DNA from 4 places in the Psychromonas saccharinae genome. Region 1 is predicted to be linked to each of the others. Evidence: riboswitches for the same ligand, from Rfam matches in the RefSeq annotation. Region 1 holds a riboswitch; each other region holds the start of a gene.

Region 1 (5,392 bases):
ACAATCATTTAAAATAACTAAAAATTCATCGCCACCGAGTCGTACTCCCGCATCACTAGTTCGAATAATATTAATTAATGTTTGTGATAATGTTTGAATTAACCAATCACCTTCAGCATGACCATACTGATCATTAACTTCCTTTAGACCATCTAAATCGATATAACAAATACACATTGAATTATGTTGCCGATCTACTTGCTGCATTACTTTACTCAGAAAAATGATGCCTGTCCGACGATTTAATAATCCTGACATATCATCATAGGAAGCGTAATGCAGCAGCTCTTGCTGTGCTTTTTTGAGTTCATTAATATTGGTAATGCCAATAACGGCAGTCGACTTTCCTTTAAAAGAAATATTACGAACGGAAATTAAAGACTCATGCATTTGTCCTTGTGCGGTTAAAAATACCATTTCATATTCATTGAGACTGACGCCTTGTTTAAGTTTATTAATAAACAGATTATTACTTTCAAAATTAGCGTCAAGGTAGTCATCTAATACCGCTTTTTTACCGTTATCATCAAATGGCTCACCAATTAATGCAGATGCTTTTTTGTTTAATTGCAATATGCTGCAATCTTCAGGATCGACTAATAACATTGCAATTGGACTGGCTGCAAATAGGTTTTGTAAATCTTTTTTATGTTGATTTAACTTTTCTAAACTTTTCTGTAATTTTGTTGCAGTGGGGGTAAAAATAAAAAGTAATTCTAATAAGAGAACGATTAAGGCAATAACAGACAGTGTTATTTCAGTCCATTTCGCGATTAAAACTTTATCATTCGCTTCTTTTGCATATTGAAATACTATTTTGTCCATTCCCGTTAAGAAAGCATTTTCGGAGAACGGTAATCTTGCAATCGTATTTTGTAGATGTTGTTTTTCATCGGTTGTGAGTACGATTTTCGTTATGTTAAGCATGGTTTGAAAGTGAGACTCTATTTGAGCAAATAAAGCTTTTATTTCGGTGCTATTTTTAGCGCGTAAATTGAGTGCTTTATTGCCATTAATCAATCCATCATGTGATGTTTGCCATAATGCAGTGGTTTTTTTTAGTTCACTGCGATAGCGATTTGTTTGCTCAAACGAGGAGGTTGATAAAATATAATAACTTAATTTAGTGATTTTCTGGCTTAACATGCGCTGTCTGCCAGCAAGGTTTATTGTATCGGAATCATGAACTAAATTAGATAATAGCGACTGCATAACAATTTGCGATAAAATAATAAGAATGGCGATGAGAGATAATGCTGTTTTATAGCGATTTCGTAACTTTTTGATCGATGGATATATTGGCTGTTGGTGAATATTCGAATGCGTCGGGGGCATAATTATTATTCCTTCCGTGTTTAATTCTTTATGCAGTATGGAAATTCAAATAGTGTAAAAAGAGTATAGCTCACATATTTTAAATATATTTGATATCTATACCCGTTACCATTCAAGATGCAGAAATCAGCAAGATGAGAGGTGAGCAGATTCTAGGCATAAAGGTGAAGATCTAACGGGTTAAATCGAGACTTTATAACAACGAAGATGTTTGCCTCTCATCTTGCCCTGCGGGTCACTAGCTCGAACACCAATACTGCGTTATAACATTCGATAAGGGCTAGCCATTGCCATCATGTTACGCCTTGCCTTGGTATCCGAGCTAGTGACTGATAAACGCATCTTGATTGGTAACGGGTATATATTTTATAATTATTACTGAAAAAATCAGCGTCTATCAATTCGATCCTTAACTCATCTGTTTGTTGATAGATATACGGTCTATTGATGTCTTAATTATCAGTAGTCGCTAGAAAGCGTAAATAAGTATTATTTAACTCAACCTTTTGTGTATAATAATAATTCTCAACGGGGTGCTTATTTTTTAGGCTGAGATTGTTTGTAAAACTTACCCGTCGACCTGAACCAGATAATACTGGCGTAGGAATTGAGCTAATCTTTGACCTTTATTGATAGCCACTTTCTATGCTCATGTCCAGACTATATATGGAGTGCATAGTGAAAAAAATCCTTTCTGTTGTTGCTGTATCAACCCTTATTTCAATGCCGGCTTTGGCTGATAAATTAGTTGTTTATACGTACGATTCCTTCGCGTCCGATTGGGGCCCCGGTCCTAAAGTTAAAGCTGCATTTGAATCTCAATGTGACTGTGAGCTTGAATTTGTTGCCCTTGATGATGGGGTTTCTATTTTAAATCGTCTTCGTCTTGAAGGTGAAAATAGTAAAGCGGATGTGATACTTGGGCTTGATAATAATAGTATGAGCGTAGCAAAAAATACGGGACTATTAGCTGAACATAAAGTCGATATGACCAATATCACTTTACCCGGTGGTTGGGAAGATAAAACCTTTATTCCTTTTGATTATGGTTATTTTGCCTTTGTTTATAATAAAGAAAAATTGGCAAATCCACCAAAAAGTTTAAAGGAACTGGTGGAAGAGCGTAATGATATTAAAGTTATCTACCAAGATCCACGCACCTCTACACCGGGCCAAGGGCTAATGTTGTGGATGAAATGGGTATATGGCGATAAAGCGCAGGATGCTTGGTCAATGCTAACCAAAAAAACAGTGACGGTAACGAAAGGTTGGTCTGAAGCTTATAATATGTTCCTAGAAGGGGAAGCTGATATGGTACTTTCTTATACCACATCACCGGCATATCATATTATTGCAGAAGAAAATACACAGTATGCAGCGGCTAGTTTTTCAGAAGGTAATTATGAACAGGTCGAAGTTGCTGCTAAAGTAAAAAGTAGTCATCATCCCGTTCTTGCTGATCAATTTATGCAATTTATTATCAGCAAAGAGTTTCAATCGATTATTCCAACGAGTAATTGGATGTATCCGGTCATTGATGTTGATTTACCCGATGGGTTTAAGCAATTATCCAAACCAAGCAAATCTTATTATTTCCCTGATAACGAAGTCGCTAACCATAATAAAGCATGGATAAAAGAATGGTTGAATGGGTCAATTGAGTAAGTGTGATATTAATTAATGCATAGATCGCGTCATTTTATACCCGGTATTATTACTGCCGGGTTTATTTTTGTGTTTGTTGCTGCTTCGCTAGTGGGGTTATTATCACATTCGTCTAGTTTTAATCCGACGGCGCTTTGGTCTGACACTTATTACCGGCATATTACGTTATTTAGTTTTTATCAGTCGTTTATATCAACATTGTTAAGTGTTGTCTTGGCCATTCCCGTTGCGCATGCCTTATCTCGCCGTCATTTCTTTGCTAAAAAAATGCTATTGAAGCTATTTGCAACGACCCTTGTGCTGCCAGTGTTAGTTGGCATTTTTGGTTTACTTGCAATCTATGGTAACAGTGGGGTGATTTCGGATATTTTTAATTATTTTGATAAACAACTGCCTTTTTCAATTTATGGGTTAAATGGCATTCTATTGGCTCATGTATTTTTTAATTTACCCTTTGCTGCGCGGTTATTTTTACAATCATTACAATCGATTCCGACTGAACATCATAAATTATCTGCTCACCTTGGTATATATCACTGGAATAAATTTAAATTAATCGAGTGGCCTGTTATACGTCAACAATTACCGCATGTTTGCGGGTTAGTGTTTATGCTTTGTTTTACAAGCTTTGCCACGGTCATGGCATTGGGGGGCGGCCCTAAATCAACGACGATTGAGTTGGCTATTTATCAGGCCATTAAATTCGATTTTGATTTACAATCGGGGGCATTATTAGCTCTCTGGCAAATGTTTCTTTGTGCAGGGTTAGTCTTATATATACAAAGTTTTTCGAAGGTGATTGCGGTGACCAGTGAAGAACGGCAAGACAAATTACCATTATTTGCAGATAGTAAACGCGCTTTGCTGTGGGATGTTAGTTGGATAACTCTGGTGACTTTATTTGTTATTCCTCCTTTATTGATGGTAATTTTCAGTGGCATTAATACTCAATTTATCGATGTAGTGACAGGTTGGCATTTTTGGTCTGCCCTTGGGAATTCATTTGTTGTTGCTACCTTTGCTGCGTTTATTGCCCTTGCCGCTGGTATGCTCATTTTAATAAGCAGTCGTCGCTGGCGTTTACTCGGATTGCGTTTTCGTGCAGATAAATTAGAGCTGATTGGCACAATTATATTGGTTACACCGGGTATTGTGATTAGCACTGGTATTTTTTTGTTACTACGAAATTGGACGAATATTTTTGATCTGGCATTAGTGATTGTTATTGTCGTTAATGCATTAATGGCTTTGCCCTATGTGATTAAAACATTAGCACAACCTATGTTGCATATTGCTCAGCAATATAATTTATTAGCAAGCAGTTTAGGTATGTCGGGTCCTTCGCGTTTTTATCTGATTGAATGGAAAGCGATTAAAAAACCAATTATTCATGCTTATGCAATTAGCTTTGTATTATCCATTGGTGATTTAAGTGCCATTGCTTTATTTGGTAGCCAAGATTTTAAAACGTTGCCGCTGTATTTATTTCAGCTTTTAGGCAGTTATCAAATGGAGTCTGCGGCTGTTGTTTCATTGTTTCTATTAATATTTAGTGTTGGTATGTTTGCAATGATGGAAAAACTAATGCTAAAAAATAACGATAAGTAATATATATGCTCAAATTTGATGATGTGATTTATGACTATGAAGAAGAAGCGTTTCATTTTAATGTGGCCATTAATCAAGGTGATATTGTTGCCGTGTTAGGCGGAAGTGGGGCTGGCAAAAGTACATTACTTAATTTAGTTGCTGGTTTTATTGAACCTAAAAATGGCGATATTATCATTGCTGGAAATTCCATGCTTAATACCGAACCTTACCTCCGACCATTGTCTATGTTATTTCAAGAACGTAATCTTTTTGATCATTTAAGTGTCCACGATAATATCGGTCTAGGATTGAATCCTGGGCTGAAATTAAACAAGGAACAGCAACAAAAGATCGTCGAAGTGTGTGAGCAAGTTGGTATAAAAAAACTGCTTTCGCGACTTCCTGGTGAGTTATCTGGTGGTCAAAAGCAACGCGTCGCACTGGCACGTTGTTTTGTTCAAAATAATCCTTTGCTACTCTTAGATGAACCTTTTTCTGCATTAGATCCGGTCTTGCGAGAAGAAATGCTTAACATCGTAAAATCGTTAGCGAAGCAACAGAATATGACCGTCATGATGGTTACTCATCATTTATCAGATGCACTTAATGCTGCGACACATTACTTATTTGTTGACCATGGGGAAATTATTAGTTCGGGGGAAATGGCGCAATTACAAAGAGCCGGTATTCCTGACGCAGTTTCAAAGTTTATCCATGCTGGCTAGTTAATCAATGTCCAGGGCGTTAAACCGAACATTGATTAAGGTATTAATTAATTTAAATAAGACGTTAATTGTTTTTC
Region 2 (5,392 bases), 830 kb from region 1:
GAAATTGTATTTTCTTCACAGGTGCTTGGTAGTGATGCCTTTGCAAAAGCTAAATCACCTTTAAGTATGGTCTTAGGGGCGGATATTTCAGGGCAACCCGTTGTGGTTGACCTTGGTAAAATGCCGCATTTATTAGTTGCGGGTACGACGGGCTCAGGTAAATCTGTTGGGGTAAACTGTATGTTGGTTAGTTTACTTTACAAATCGGCTCCTGAAGATGTTCGTATGATATTGATTGACCCTAAAATGCTTGAGTTAAGTGTTTATGAAGGTATTCCACATCTATTAACTGAAGTCGTTACGGATATGAAAGAAGCGGCGAACGCATTGCGTTGGTGTGTAGGGGAAATGGAGCGTCGTTATAAATTGCTGTCGGCGGTCGGGGTACGTACCTTGGCGGGTTATAATAAAGCAGTGAAAGAAAGTATTGAAGCAGGTGAACCTTTGACCGATCCTTTATGGAAACCGGGCGATAGTATGGATGTCTCAGCACCAGAATTAGAAAAATTGCCAAGTATTGTTGTCGTTGTTGATGAGTTTGCCGATATGATGATGATTGTTGGTAAGAAATGTGAAGAGCTGATTACTCGTATTGCACAGAAAGCACGTGCGGCAGGCATTCATTTAATTCTTGCAACACAACGTCCATCGGTTGATGTTATTACTGGTTTGATTAAAGCCAATATACCAACGCGTATTGCCTTTCAGGTTTCAAGTAAAATTGATTCTCGTACTATTTTAGGACAGCAGGGCGCTGAAACATTACTGGGTCATGGTGATATGCTTTATATGCCACCAGGTGTGGGCGTACCAACACGTGTTCATGGGGCGTTTGTTGATGATCATGAAGTTCATAAAGTGGTTAATGATTGGAAAAAACGTGGTGAGCCGAATTATATTCAAGATATTCTTAATGGTGAAACGTCCTTAGATACGCTTCTTCCTGGTGAAGAAGCTGAAGGAGATGAAGAGATTGATGCGCTATTTGATGAAGTTGTCGCATTTATAACGGAAACACGTAAAGTGTCGATTTCCAGTATTCAACGTAAATTTAGAATTGGTTACAATCGTTCAGCCAGATTGGTTGATCAATTACAAGCACAGGGCGTGATTAGCGCGCCTTCTGGTGCAAATAGCAGTCGTGATGTACTTGCACCACCTCCAGTCAAGGATTAAACAATGAAAAAAATTATTTTAGCGGCATTTTTACTGATAATGACTCCACTTTATGCTGTTTCTGCCACGCAAAGTGATGCTGATTTATTAAAGGAAAAGTTAGCACAGTTTAAGCAAATTAATGCTCAGTTTTCTCAAGTTGTGACGAATGCCGAAGGCAAGGTACTCAATAAAAGCGAAGGGACACTGTCTATTTCTCGCCCTGGTAAATTTCGTTGGGAAGTGTTGACACCAGAACAAGATCTTATTATCTCAGATGGCGTTACCATGTGGATGTACAGTCCTTTTATTGAACAGGTTACCTTGGTCAATTTAAGTGATGCAATTGCAGGTACACCCTTTGTTTTACTTTCTGGGGCCACTCAAGCTCAGTGGGATAAATACACAGTTAAAAAACAAAATGAACAATTTATGATTAAAACGAAAGACGTCAGTGCGCCGCAAAATAGTTTTATTTTTGAATTTGATAAAACGGGGAATATTAGCCGTTTTGAAGTAATTGAAGCACAAGGACAACGTAGTGATTTCGCCTTAACGTACTCTCAAAAAAGTAAAAATATACCTGCAGATTACTTTACTTTTTCGATACCTGAGGGGGTAGAGGTCGACGACCAACGTTAGATTTACGCATACACATAAGTGCAATTCGACCTTTTTCGTTATTGTACTTATATAAATATAGTCGGGGGGCTGTTAAGGCTGAGATTGCGTATTAGTTGATTCACTATTGAGCAAGACCCGTAGAACCTGATTCAGTTAATACTGGCGTAGGGAACTATTATCTTGCTATTTATGCTTTTTGTTAGAAAAAGCAAAGAGTTGCTTGATGTAGATCCTGCTCGCTGGTGAGAGGAAATTTATGTCAAATTCCATTGATTTAGCCACTAATACGACAAAGTCTCCCCCGATTGTCTTAACTATTGCGGGCTCTGATAGCGGTGGGGGTGCCGGTATTCAAGCTGATATTAAGGCTATTTCAGCTACTGGTGGTTATGCGTGTTCGGTGATCACTGCAATAACAGCTCAAAATACGCAATCTGTCAGTGCTATATTTCCAATCCCCCTTGCGTATATTGCAAAGCAACTGGATGCAGTTTTTCTGGATCTTAATATTGTTGCGGTCAAAGTTGGCATGCTAGCCGGCATTGATATTATTAAACTTGTTGCGCAAAAAATAAAACAGTATCGCCCTGCATTTGTTGTTGTTGACCCGGTTATGGTGGCAACCAGTGGTGATTTGTTGTTGCCTTCCTCTGCAATGAATACATTAATATCCGACCTATTTCCATTAGCCCATTTAATTACACCTAATATCCCGGAAGCAGCTGTATTGACTGGGCAAAAATACTCTTTAGAAATCGATAATATAAACAATTTTGTTAACCCATTAAGGGCGTTAACACCTAATGCGATATTATTGAAAGGAGGGCATTTAGCAATGAATGAAATAAGCGTTGATATATTGATTACGCAGGATTCAATTGAATCATTTTCCCGTCGTCGCATTGATACAAAAAATACTCATGGAACGGGTTGTACATTGTCTTCTGCTATTGCTTCTTATTTGGCGCAAGGCCACGACTTATATCAATCTATTATGCTTGCTAAACAATATATTTCATTAGCCATTGCTCATGCAGATGAATTATCCGTTGGTCATGGGCATGGTCCCGTTAATCATTTTTTTCGAGGCCATCAAGATTTACGATAATGTTCGATTGAGATTTTATGCAGTGGTATACCGATTATTTAATGTCTATGGTACTCTCTTGCACCATCCCTATATTTGGCGGAGTGATTTTTTAATTAATCGTAATCGGTTTTATTAAAAAATAATTGTGCATTAAAAGCGTCAAGTATCTTATATGTAAAAGGCATAGAAGGAACATTAATGAAATTCAATAAACTATTAACAATTATCCTGTTGATTGTCACTACTATGTCATCATCGGTGATGGCTAAGAATAAAAAAGTAACTTTAATGCTCGATTGGTTTGTTAATCCAAACCATGGGCCGATTGTTATCGCTCAGCTACGTGGATACTTTAAGGCACAAGGTCTTGATATTGATATTCAACAGCCTGAAGATCCGAGTATGCCTGCTAAGTTGGTTGCAGAGGGGAAAGTTGACCTCGCTGTTTCCTATCAACCAAGTTTGATTATGGATGTTGCTGCCGGTTTACCACTTATTCGAACGGCTACGTTAATTGCGACCCCACTTAATGCATTAACAGTATTAGATAATAGTCATATTAAAGGGTTAACCGACCTCAAAGGTAAAAAAATTGGTATATCCGTAGTTGGCAATGAGCAAGCGGCATTAGGGCCGATGTTAATGTCGCATAATGTACAGCTTACCGATGTTGAAATAGTAAATGTTGGCATGAATTTAACCACTTCCCTGGCTTCTGGTGAAGTAGATGCAATCTGGGGGGGATTTCGAAACTTTGAAGCTACTCATTTGGCATTAGAAGGCATTCAAACTAAAAGTTTTTTTCCAGAAGAACATGGGGTGCCTGTTTATGATGAGCTTATATTGATTGCGAATGCTAAAAATTATGATAAGCACGTTGTAATCGCATTTAATAACGCATTAGAGCAAGCTGCTAATTATATTGTTAATCATCAAGATGAATCATGGAAAGAGTTTGTTACTTATTCACCGGACACATTAAATAATGAATTAAATAAACGTGCTTGGAATGATACATTAACGCGCTTCTCTTTACGTCCCGCTGCGACGGATATGCAACGTTATAATCATTATGCTCAATTTATGGTTGAACATAATATTATTGATGCAGTACCGAATGTACGGGACTATGTGCCTATATTGTTACGTTGATTTTAGCGCCTAGCCCATGTTGGTTACTAGTCCATGTGGGTTAGGTGTCTATTAGCGTTTATGATTCGTTTCTAGCATCTGTAAGTAAGCCAATTTATCTTTTATCTTTTTCTCGAATCCCCTATCATTTGGCTCATAATAAACTGCATCGACTAATTCATCGGGTAGATATTGTTGGCCGATGGAATAGGCGCCATCTTCATCATGGCTATATCGGTAGCCAACACCGTAGCCTAAATCAGCCATGGTTTGTCTTGGGGCATTTCTTAAGTGCATTGGCACATCGTAGTCTGGTAAATGTTTAGCGTCGTATAATGCTTTTTTCCACGCTAAATGGATCGCATTACTTTTCGGACAACTTGCCAGGTAAGTCACAGCTTGCGCCAGTGAGTCTGTTTCAGCAATACCTAAACGTTCAAAGGCTTGCCAACAGCTTAATACTAATTTAACGGCATTGGGCTCTGCATTGCCAACGTCCTCAGATGCAATTGCTAACATGCGACGGAAAATATAATCATGAGGACAACCTGAATGAATCATTCTAGCTGCCCAATAAAGTCCTGCCTGTGCATCTGAACCACGTATACTTTTGTGAAAAGCACTGATTAAGTTATACCAATCTTCACCTTTTTTATCAAAACGTGTAGTTTTAGAATCGATAATACTTTTTAAGGTTTCTTTGGTTAATTTAATTTCAATTGAACCATCGTGTGGTCGAGATGTATCATACAGCCGCTCTAATGTATTAAGGGCAATACGCATATCACCATTCGCAAGGTTAGCAATAACCTCGAGTAAACCGTCTTCACAAATTATTTGATATTGAATGTCACCTTGATTAAGGCCTCGACTTGTATCATTAATTGCCCGTTTAAGCATAGTAACTAACGCATCGCTAGGTAAGGTTTTTAATAGGTAAATAGCTAACCTTGAGAGTAACGCTTTATTTAATTCGAAGGCGACGTTCTCGGTTGTCGCTGCAATCAAATGAACAGTACCATCTTCAATATGCGGTAATAATGAATCCTGTTGTGATTTAGATAATCGATGGATTTCATCAAGGTAAATTACCGTGGGTCTATCATTGTTTTGTTTAGCAAAAGCAACGGCTTCTCGGATCGATTTTACCCCATCCATTACTCCCGATAAATGTTTAATATAGGCATCAGCACTGTTGGCCATAATACTGGCTAAAGTCGATTTCCCTGTTCCCGGTGGACCAACAAGCACACATGAGTGAATAATACCGTGTTCAATTGCTTGTCTTAAAGGTGAGTTTTTATTTTCTAATAAATGTGCCTGGCCAATGTATTCAGCCAGGGTGCTAGGGCGCATACGTGAAGCTAATGGCTCATGTTGTTTGTTTTGGCC
Region 3 (5,392 bases), 1.3 Mb from region 1:
GAAAAGTATGAAGCCACTGCAATCTTAGAAGCTTTGATGTATTACAACAAAAATAATATTTATACAGGTTTAAATTACATTGTTAAAGGATACCAACATCGTACAAAACTGTTACTCGATATGGGCAGACTTTCAGAGGCAAAAGTTACCTGTGACCTAATTGTAAACCTGATTCAAGACATCGCAAAAGAAAGTGATAATACTGAAGAAATGATCGCTGAAATCCAGCAAGATAAAGAAAAGATAGCCGATGCTGTACAATAGAAAAGTTAACAATTCAATATTTATGATAACAGTGAAAATTGAATAATTCTGCCCTTAACCAACTATTGTAAATAACTCAATAGCTGCTTTTTATACATTAAAAATTGCGGTGACAGACTAAATGCATCGCGATCTTGTAATGCCCTTATTATCGGTATTTCTTTCACAATTCTGCCAGGGCTACCCGCCATGACATACACCTTATCGGATAAATAAATAGCCTCGTCAATATCATGGGAAACAAAGAGTGTAGCAAGCTCTATTTTTTGCATGATAGACAAATACCACTGATGCATTTCGTGTTTGGTCAATGCATCTAATGCAGAAAAAGGTTCGTCCAATAAGGCAACTTTATTAGAAAAAAGATACGTCCGTAACAGTGCCGCTCGCTGACGCATGCCACCACTTAATTGCGAAGGATATTTTTTTTGTGTGCCAGACAATCCAAATTGATCAAAATAGCTATTAACCTTGATCCGAGCCTTTTTCTTAGACATACCCTTAATAATAAGCGGCAAGGCAATATTATCTTCAATGGTACGATAAGGGAGTAACATGTCTTTTTGTAACATATAACTCACCTTACCCGCTTGCCCGGTAATATCATGACCATCAAGTAACACATGCCCCATTGTCGGTTGATGCAAACCCGATAAAATTTGAAACAAAGTCGTTTTACCCACACCACTTGTACCTATCAGACAGGCGATTTCATTTTTTTCCAATTGAATGGATATATCATCAATAACCGCTTGCCCTTCATAGGATTGGGCTATGTTTTTTGCTTGAAAAATCGGCATCGCTTAATCTAAAGGTAAATAGTCATTAGTGAATCCAGTGCCTGCGGGAATTGGCGTTTTCAACACCTTAACTTGGTATAACCAATCGTAAAATGCATTCCATCTTTTAGGGTCAAACTCTCCCCAATGTGCAGCTTCGGCTTGATATTGATCCGCTAGCCATTGTTGGCTTTTCATCACTAATTTTTCATCTAACTCGGGCACAAGTTTGGTTAAAATTTTAGCCGCTTGATTGGGATGAGCCATCGCAAATTGATAGCCTTTTTCGGTCGCACGTAAAAATGCTTTTGCTTGTTCAGGATTCGCTTTAAGGTACTCATCGCCTGCAATTAAAATCGGATTATAATAGTCAAGTTCAGGTGCATAATCTTTAAACGCCATGAAGTTAGTCTCTACTCCGGCAATATCAGCTCTAATTTTATCCCACGCATAGTAAACCCAAACACTATCGACATTGGTTTGAATGGCTGAAATAGCATCGGCCACGGTACTTGGAATTAATGTTAGTTTTGAATAATCGCCACCATCGGACTCGATTAACTCCTTCATCATCGCTTTTTCAATGGCCATATCCCAAGTTGCGTATTTATGTCCAGCTAATGCTTTAGGTCGTGTAATTCCAGAAGACGCTAATGTAACAAGGCCCGATGTATTATGTTGAATTAACGCAGCAATAGCAGTCACTGGCACCTTATTTCTTCGAGTAAAGGCCGGCACTAAAGAGTCTTGAAAACTCACACCAAATTGGGCGCGCCCACTCGCAATTAACATCGCAGCATCACCATCACTTGGCTGAGCAATATCCACTTTAAGCCCTTCTGCTTCGTAATACCCCTTTTCCTGTGCGACATAAACTCCGGTATGATTTGTATTGGGCGTCCAATCTAACAAAAACGTAATAGGTACTAATGTATTATTTTCGTCCGCAGCCATAACGTTACAGCTGATACATATCGACATAACGATATAAAGTAAGTTTTTCATCTATTTATCTTCCTTAATTATTTTGCTCTTTCCCATTTAAGGGCAGTATATTTTAATAAATCTATTAATTTCATCAGCACTAAACTTAAGATCGAAATCAGGAATATAACCGCAAACATTTCATCGAATGCATAGGATTTTTTGACTCGAATCATATAGACGCCTAACCCTTCAAACCCGCCAAGCCATTCAGAAATAACGGCAGCGACAATAGAGTAAGTAACAGAGATTTTGAGACTCGAAAAGAAATGAGTCATCGACCCCGGCAGCTTTATATATCGAAATATTTGCAGCTTTCCCGCCCCCATTGCTCGCATTAAATCAACCATATCTTTATCTGCTGATTTAAAACCATCGAGTAACCCTATTGTGATAGGAAAAAAGGTGGTTAACGCAACCAATACCATTTTAGGCGCCATGCCATACCCCATCCACAGTACTAACAGCGGTGCAATAGCAATGGTTGGAATGGTTTGAGTAAGCACAACTAATGGGTAAAAACTGCGATAGGCAAAGTTGAATTCATCCATTAAAACAGCAACGATAAAACCAACAATAATTCCTAAGCTCAATCCCCAAAAAGCTTCCACTAGGGTGACACTTGTATGTTGCATTAAAAGTGAAAAATCACGGATAAAGGCGTGGGCAACATCAAGAGGAGATGGCAGCATAAAAGCAGGCACAATATTTTCTGCACAAATAAACGCCCATATCCCAATAAGCAAAAGCAGTGTGCCAATAGGGATGCATTTATTGATGATGTTTAGTGACCTTTTTATCAATAGATAATACGTCACCTTCCGGGTGGTAAGTCACTTTGATATAAGATGCAACGCCCGGTGTGCCAGCATTAATTGCAATTTTGTGGCATTCTTTTAATACATCAAATAATTGGTCAAAATCACCTTCAATAGAGGTTTCACAGGGGCCAACGTAATAACTTAACCCAGTGCTTTTTATATAATCGATAACGTTATCAACCACGCGGATGATTTCATCTTTATCGACGGTTTCTGGTAATATTTGAATGGCAACACTTGCTTCCATCGGTTTAATCCTTTCGTAAAAATTAACAATGAAAGAATATAAAGCAAAAAAAAGCCCCACTATTAACAATAATAGTAGGGCCTGAATTCTCAGTATAATCTCCCTACGCCGGCATAACCCGGATCAGGTAATAAGGGTCAAACTCTATGAGTTCTCTCAGCCGCTAGGCCCCCCCGATTCCAAAATCAGAATAGATAACCTTGATTTTATTGTCAATAGAAAGGTCACGATAAAATCACTTCCAAAAAAGGAAGCATAAAGCTGATGACAATATCGACATGATTAAATGTTTAATAAAAATATAAATCCGTAACAAACCTGTCACATTACGGTGCTAGCCTAGCAGTCATTCTAAAACCAATTGTATTAAATATGTGATCTAAATTTTGCGCAGGAAAATAGATCAGCTAATTATTACGATTGGTATAAATACCCGACTTCTAAATATTAACTAGGTAATCCCATGACAAACTCATTAGATAAAGACACTGATTTTAGCAAGATGGTGAATGCACGTTTATCTCGACGTGGTTTTTTATTCGGTTCAGCAGCCATCGGCGCGGGGACATTTTTAGCCTTGAACCCAGTGGCAAAAGCAATTGCAGGAAGCATAAATAGCCCATTATTAAATTTCACGGCAATTCCAACTTCAACGGCTGACACAATAACCGTACCAGCAGGTTATACCACGCGTAATTTAATGTCTTGGGGTGACCCTATTTTTGCCAATGCTCCTGCGTTTAATGCCGATGGCCAACAAAACTCAACGGCACAGGCAATGCAATTTGGTGATAATACCGATGGTATGAGCTTATTTCCAATGTCCAAAGACCGAGCTCTACTGGCTGTTAATAATGAATACACTAATTATAAATTTCTTTTTCCACATCAAGGTAAATCAATGACAGCCGACGATGTAAAAAAAGCACAAGCTGCATTAGGTGTCACAATTGTCGAAATAGGTAAACAAAATGGACAATGGGTTATGGATAAAAACGGCAAACTAAATCGCCGTATCACTGCAAATACAGAAATGTTAATGACAGGGCCAGCGACAGGTCATGAGCTATTAAAGACAAAAGCTGATCCAACCGGTACAAAAATACTCGGTACCATTAATAATTGTTCAAACGGACAAACCCCATGGGGCACTTACCTAACCTGTGAAGAAAACTTCAATGGCTTCTTTGGCGCAGAAAAAGACGTAGAACTTAACAACGACTACGACCGCTATGGTATCGAAGCTAAACAAAGTAAATATCAATGGCATAACTTTGATGAACGTTTTGACTTAGCTAAAAATCCCAATGAACCAAACCGTTTTGGTTGGGTCGTTGAAATTGATCCCATGGATCCTACATCAACGCCATTAAAACGTAGTGCATTAGGTCGTTTCAAACATGAGAATGCTGCATTTGTTCTTGCCGATGATGGCCATGCTATTGTTTACTTAGGTGATGATGAGCGTGGTGAACATCTTTATAAATTTGTATCAAAAAATAAATATCAACAAGGTAATGACAGTGCAAACCGTCGTTTACTTGAAGAAGGTACACTTTATGTTGCTCAGTTTGGTATGCATGCCGACAAACTAGAAGGTAATGGCCAATGGTTAGAACTCACTTACGGTAAAAATGGCCTAACCAAGGAAAATGGCTTTAACAGCCAAGCTGAAGTGATGATTTTTGCACGTCGAGCCGCAACGCAGGTTGGCGCAACGACCATGGACAGACCGGAATGGGTAGCCATTCACCCTGACAAAAAGCACGTATTTTGTACACTCACCAATAACAAAAACCGTGGCGTAAAATCAGGACAAGATGTGGGCGGCCCCAACCCACGTGCAGAAAACCACTACGGGCAAATCCTTCGCTGGTTACCAACCAATAATGACCACACAAGCGATGCATTTAAATGGGATTTATACCTGATCGCCGGTAACCCCGTTGTTCACCCAGATAATTTATACGGTGGCAGTGACAATATTAATAAAGACAATATGTTTAATAGCCCAGATGGAATCGGCTTTGATAAAGCAGGTCGTTTATGGATTCAAACCGATGGTAACTTCTCGAACGAAGGTGACTTTGCCGGGCAAGGCAATAACCAAATGTTATGCGGCGATCCCAATACAGGGGAAGTACGCCGTTTCTTAACCGGCCCAATTGGCTGTGAAGTAACAGGGTTAACCTTCTCTGAAGACCAAAAAACCATGTTCGTCGGTATACAACATCCAACGGCGCACTTCCCAGCAGGCGGAGAGAATAAACCACGCTCGACAATTGTGATGATCACCA
Region 4 (5,392 bases), 1.9 Mb from region 1:
CACTTTAAAAACGAATATTATTCTTGATGAAGTTCGTGCTGGTGGCCGTATTCCACTGATTGTAGGTCGTGGTTTAACTGAACGTGCACGTAAGTCACTTTCCCTTGATGCTTCAACGGTTTTCCAACTAGCTGTTGAAACTGAAGCTTCTACAAAAGGTTATACACTGGCGCAAAAAATGGTCGGTAAAGCCTGTAATGTTGCAGGTATTCGTGCAGGACAATATTGTGAACCAAGAATGACCTCGGTTGGATCGCAAGATACGACAGGACCGATGACGCGTGATGAATTGAAAGATTTAGCGTGTTTAGGTTTCTCGGCTGATTTAGTGATGCAATCATTCTGTCACACCGCTGCTTATCCTAAACCTATTGATGTAAATACGCATCATACATTACCTGACTTTATTATGAACCGTGGTGGTGTCGCACTGCGTCCTGGCGACGGTATTATCCATTCGTGGTTAAACCGTATGTTATTGCCAGACACTGTTGGGACTGGCGGTGATTCCCATACACGTTTCCCAATTGGTATTTCTTTTCCTGCTGGATCTGGATTAGTGGCTTTTGCTGCAGCAACAGGTGTTATGCCATTAGATATGCCTGAATCTGTACTAGTACGATTTAAAGGTGAAATGCAACCGGGTGTTACGTTACGTGATTTAGTGAATGCCATCCCTTACCAAGCAATTCAAGATGGCCTATTAACCGTTGAGAAGAAAGGTAAGATTAATGTCTTCTCTGGTCGAGTGCTTGAAATTGAAGGACTACCAAAACTGAAAGTTGAGCAAGCATTTGAGCTTTCAGATGCATCTGCAGAGCGAAGTGCTGCGGGCTGTTCAATTAAGCTTGATAAAGAACCTATTATTGAATATTTAAATTCAAATATTGTCATGCTTAAATGGATGATTGCTGAAGGTTACGGAGACGTTCGTACTATTACACGTCGTATTGAAGAGATGGAAGCATGGTTAGCTGATCCTCAGTTAATGGAAGCGGATGAAGATGCTGAATACGCAGCTGTTATCGACATTAATTTAAATGATATTAAAGAGCCTATTGTTGCTTGTCCAAATGATCCCGACGATGTGAAATTATTGTCTGAAGTTGCGGGTGAAAAAATTGACGAAGTCTTTATTGGTTCATGTATGACGAATATTGGACATTTCCGTGCTGCTGGTAAATTGCTACAAAACTTTGGTGGAACTTTACCAACGCGTTTATGGGTTTCACCACCAACAAAAATGGATGCAAGCCAACTTTCTGATGAAGGTTATTACAGTATCTTTGGTAAAGTCGGTGCACGTACCGAAATGCCTGGGTGTTCACTCTGTATGGGGAACCAAGCACGCGTAGCGGATAAATCGACAGTCGTTTCTACTTCTACACGTAATTTCCCTAACCGTTTAGGTAATGGTGCGAACGTTTATTTGAGCTCTGCTGAATTAGCGGCAGTTGCTGCAATAGAAGGTAAACTACCAACGGTTGAAGAATATATGAAGTATGCAGGATCATTAGATGCGACTGCTGCAGACACATATCGTTATCTAAATTTTGATCAAATCAAAAATTATACCGATAAGGCTGATACCGTTATTGCGGTTAAAGACGTGTCATAATCTTTAAAAAGTGGTCATATTAATAAAAAAACTATTTTCATATGAAAATAGTTTTTTTTTATGTTTTTAAATTCCCCTCTTAAAAATCAAGCTATTAAAGTAGCATAAAGGGCACAGAAGTTGACGGTGCGGTCATATTACACAAAATGACTTGTTTTTTTACCTAAAATTGATATTGTACACATGAATAAAAACAATTAGAGACTGATTTAACAGTCCGATAACCAAAATTTTAACAATTAAAATTCAATATAATAGGCGGGTGCTCTTATGTTAGAAAAAAGTTTAGTGGTGGGCGAGTTCCACATCGATACAAGTCAAAATAGCTTGATTCATGGTCGTCGTAAAGTTTATTTAGGTCCTTTACGTACTTCTCTTTTACATTTTTTATGTAAAAATGTAAATACCGTTGTAACGCGTGAAGATCTTGCTCAATATGTATGGGGTCGTTTAGTGACTGACCATACAATTAATCAACATATTTCTCAATTACGTAAAAGTATTGGGACATTAAGTTTACATGGTTTGAATATTTCAACTATTCCTAAGCGTGGCTATATTGCACGCATGGAAGGTGTTGGCGCTCCTGCTGATAGCCAAGTTTCTCCTATTTCTAAAGGTGAAAGTGCGGCAAATGAAATCAATTCAATGAAGGTATTGGTTGTTGAAGCTGAAGCTGCAGAACGTATTCAATTAATTGAGCAATTAGAATCAATTGATGTTGCTTACGTTGAAGGTGTTGCTACAACAATTGAAGCTGAACGTTCAGTTGCATTGCAAGATTTTGACCTTATCATTGTTGATTCTTTACTCGCAGATAATGCGGGAATTGAATTAGTTAAACGTATTCGTACGGGTCAAACATCAGCGGCAGCAGATATCAGTATTCTAAGTTCACATTTTGAATTACAACGTGAATTATTAGGTTTGAATTGTCTATTTGATATTCAAGGTTTATTGCTTAAACCATTTGAAGAAAGCCGTTTAAAACAAATGCTAATGGTTGCAAACAAATCTAATGTGGTATTAAAACCGCAAGCAGCTTATGAACTTGTTCCTGTTGATGTACTAGAAACAGCTGTTCAAGCGAAAGCAATTAACGAATAAGTTATCTATTTTTAATATTTAGATAAACTAAAAAGCCTTTAGTGGGAACACTAAGGGCTTTTTGTTGTCTGTTTACTTATAATGCCACTCATTAATAATTAGGTGAGCTATCTTTCTCGCGAAAATTAAGTCACATATTTAATACAGTTGGTTTATTATAAAGTTAATATTATTTGTATAAGGAATTAAAGATGATTTATGCAATTGCCACCAGTGAAAAAAAGCTTTCTCATAAATTTTCAAAAACAGAGCTATTCACTTTTTACAATGAAGAGAATAAAGAAATTGGTGTTTATAAGAACCCCGCCTTAGAAGGTAAAGGCTGTTCTTCTAAACAATCAATTATAGAACTTTTTAATAAAATGCATTGTGATGGTGTTATCGTTCGAAAAATCGGAGAGAACACACTTTCTCGTTTATTAAATGCGGGTATTCAAGTTGAACAGGGGAATACTCGTCATACAACGGAAGAGTTACTTGAAAATGCACGTTTACATACAAGTCCTTTAACTCGTCCGGAGCAAGGCGTTAAAAGCAAAGGTAGTCGTTGTAGTACTCATTAATTGGGAGGAATTATGGAATTTATTATCGCATTTGTTATTTTTTTATTAGTTGTTGTTGCGATGGCGATTGGTGTCATTATGGGTGGTAAACGCATTCAAGGCAGTTGTGGTGGACTTTCTAGTGTGGGAATCGAAAAAAGTTGTGACTGTGAAACCGTGTGTGATGAACATAAACCTACTTTATACCAAATTCAAGAGCCAACTAAATAGCTCAAAGGTAGCTGTCAGTTTTTAGCCTGTCAGCTATCAGTTTTTTATTTTTGATATTCTCTTGCTTCTTACATCATCCCTGAGATGTATCTTCTTCGTTATCATCTTAACTCCTCTGTTACCCCCGAGGTATTTTGATCGGGGTGCTCTTAACACGAGTCAACCCAAACATACTTAGTTTTTCTTTTACTGATGTCTGATAGCTAAAAACTAATCGCTGCTTTTTCCTTTTATTCATCTAATTTTTACTCTATACTGATTTTTCTTGTCGGAGTGCCTTAGGGCTGAGACTGCTTTTAATAAGCGGGATCCGTGGAACCTGATTGGGTTAGTACCTACGAAGGGAACAAGGTGAAGTCACTATTCATGTGATCTTTATACTTTCCACTATTTTTCGACAAGCACTCTTTTTCACTTTAAAAGGTAAAGAATGCTATGTCTACTCAAGTAAATACAAATCTAAAAACGACTAATCGTCATGGCTTATCACGCAAAGAATCGCGTCAAGCTGCGCAAGATTATATCCATAATTTAAATAATGAATCCTACCCTAATTCTGAAAAAATATTTATCAAGGGAGTACTTCATCCAATCAAAGTGGCAATGCGCCAAATTCATCAAAGTGACACCGCTATTGGTGACGATGAACACAATCCAAGTGTTGAAAAAAACGAACCTATTCCTGTTTATGATACTTCAGGTCCCTATACTGATTCAAAAGTACAAATTGATGTGCACCTTGGTTTAGATAAGCTACGCCATAGTTGGATTACTGCACGTGATGATAGTGAAACATTAAGTGGGGTATCTTCAGAATTTGCACTAAAACGCCTAAATGATAATAAATTAGATGAATTACGTTTCGCTCATTTAGCTAAGCCTTTACGTGCTAAAAAAGGGAAAATTGTTACTCAAATGCATTATGCACGTCAGGGAATTATTACGCCTGAAATGGAATACGTTGCGATTAGAGAAAATATGGGGCGCGAACGGATAAAAAATACAGATTTACATTCTCAGCATAAGGGCCATAGTTTTGGTGCGCATTTACAGGAAAATATCACACCTGAATTTGTACGCAGTGAGATTGCGCGTGGTAGAGCGATTATTCCCGCCAATATAAATCATCCTGAATTAGAGCCAATGATTATCGGGCGTAATTTTTTGGTTAAGGTTAATGCGAATATTGGTAATTCTTCGGTGAGTTCTTCCATTGAAGAAGAAGTTGAGAAACTTGTTTGGTCGACATTGTGGGGCGGCGATACGGTTATGGATTTATCAACGGGCCGCAATATTCATGAAACACGAGAATGGATATTACGTAATTCCCCTGTGCCTATTGGTACAGTTCCTATTTATCAAGCACTTGAAAAAGTGAATGGGATTGCTGAAGACCTATCGTGGGAAGTTTTTCGAGATACCTTGATCGAACAAGCAGAGCAAGGCGTGGATTATTTTACGATCCATGCGGGTGTATTATTACGTTTTGTGCCGATGACTGCTAAACGTCTAACGGGAATTGTCTCGCGAGGCGGTTCTATTATGGCCAAATGGTGTTTATCACATCATAAAGAAAACTTTGCCTATCAATATTTCCGTGAAATTTGTTTGATTTGTCAGCAGTATGATGTGTCATTGTCGCTTGGCGATGGTTTGCGTCCTGGTTCTATTGCAGATGCTAATGATCAGGCTCAGTTTGCAGAATTAGAAATTTTAGGTGAGCTCAGTAAGATCGCCTGGGAGCATGATGTTCAGGTGATTATTGAAGGTCCTGGCCATATTCCGATGCAAATGATCAAAGAAAATATGGATAAACAGTTAGAAGACTGCTTTGAAGCACCATTTTATACATTAGGCCCTTTAACGACGGATATTGCCCCTGGTTACGATCATA

What was found. Region 1 has a riboswitch for thiamine pyrophosphate ahead of thiB (thiamine ABC transporter substrate binding subunit). Riboswitches for the same ligand answer to the same signal wherever they lie in the genome.
Region 2: it holds a riboswitch for thiamine pyrophosphate, as region 1 does, so the genes downstream of both, thiD (bifunctional hydroxymethylpyrimidine kinase/phosphomethylpyrimidine kinase) here and thiB (thiamine ABC transporter substrate binding subunit) in region 1, are expected to answer to the same signal.
Region 3: it holds a riboswitch for thiamine pyrophosphate, as region 1 does, so the genes downstream of both, ACR30L_RS03125 (thiamine-binding protein) here and thiB (thiamine ABC transporter substrate binding subunit) in region 1, are expected to answer to the same signal.
Region 4: it holds a riboswitch for thiamine pyrophosphate, as region 1 does, so the genes downstream of both, thiC (phosphomethylpyrimidine synthase ThiC) here and thiB (thiamine ABC transporter substrate binding subunit) in region 1, are expected to answer to the same signal.

The regions. Positions count from the first base shown of each region.
Region 1 covers NZ_CP195153.1:1,957,530-1,962,921, forward strand. The annotation lists gene ACR30L_RS08640 (diguanylate cyclase domain-containing protein) at 1-1,335, opposite strand, end outside; TPP riboswitch at 1,855-1,959, shown strand; gene thiB (thiamine ABC transporter substrate binding subunit) at 2,014-3,000, shown strand; gene thiP (thiamine/thiamine pyrophosphate ABC transporter permease ThiP) at 3,016-4,608, shown strand; gene thiQ (thiamine ABC transporter ATP-binding protein) at 4,614-5,315, shown strand; gene ACR30L_RS08660 (GDSL-type esterase/lipase family protein) at 5,363-5,392, opposite strand, start outside.
Region 2 covers NZ_CP195153.1:2,784,269-2,789,660, reverse strand. The annotation lists gene ACR30L_RS12370 (DNA translocase FtsK) at 1-1,176, shown strand, start outside; gene lolA (outer membrane lipoprotein chaperone LolA) at 1,180-1,797, shown strand; TPP riboswitch at 1,850-1,967, shown strand; gene thiD (bifunctional hydroxymethylpyrimidine kinase/phosphomethylpyrimidine kinase) at 2,036-2,887, shown strand; gene ACR30L_RS12355 (ABC transporter substrate-binding protein) at 3,068-4,021, shown strand; gene ACR30L_RS12350 (replication-associated recombination protein A) at 4,073-5,392, opposite strand, start outside.
Region 3 covers NZ_CP195153.1:693,944-699,335, reverse strand. The annotation lists gene ACR30L_RS03145 (hypothetical protein) at 1-264, shown strand, start outside; gene ACR30L_RS03140 (ABC transporter ATP-binding protein) at 327-1,064, opposite strand; gene ACR30L_RS03135 (ABC transporter substrate-binding protein) at 1,068-2,048, opposite strand; gene ACR30L_RS03130 (ABC transporter permease) at 2,066-2,773, opposite strand; gene ACR30L_RS03125 (thiamine-binding protein) at 2,799-3,095, opposite strand; TPP riboswitch at 3,179-3,280, opposite strand; gene ACR30L_RS03120 (PhoX family protein) at 3,559-5,392, shown strand, end outside.
Region 4 covers NZ_CP195153.1:3,897,646-3,903,037, reverse strand. The annotation lists gene acnB (bifunctional aconitate hydratase 2/2-methylisocitrate dehydratase) at 1-1,618, shown strand, start outside; gene ACR30L_RS17475 (winged helix-turn-helix domain-containing protein) at 1,889-2,725, shown strand; gene ACR30L_RS17470 (NifB/NifX family molybdenum-iron cluster-binding protein) at 2,917-3,288, shown strand; gene nqrM ((Na+)-NQR maturation NqrM) at 3,301-3,498, shown strand; TPP riboswitch at 3,758-3,861, shown strand; gene thiC (phosphomethylpyrimidine synthase ThiC) at 3,934-5,392, shown strand, end outside.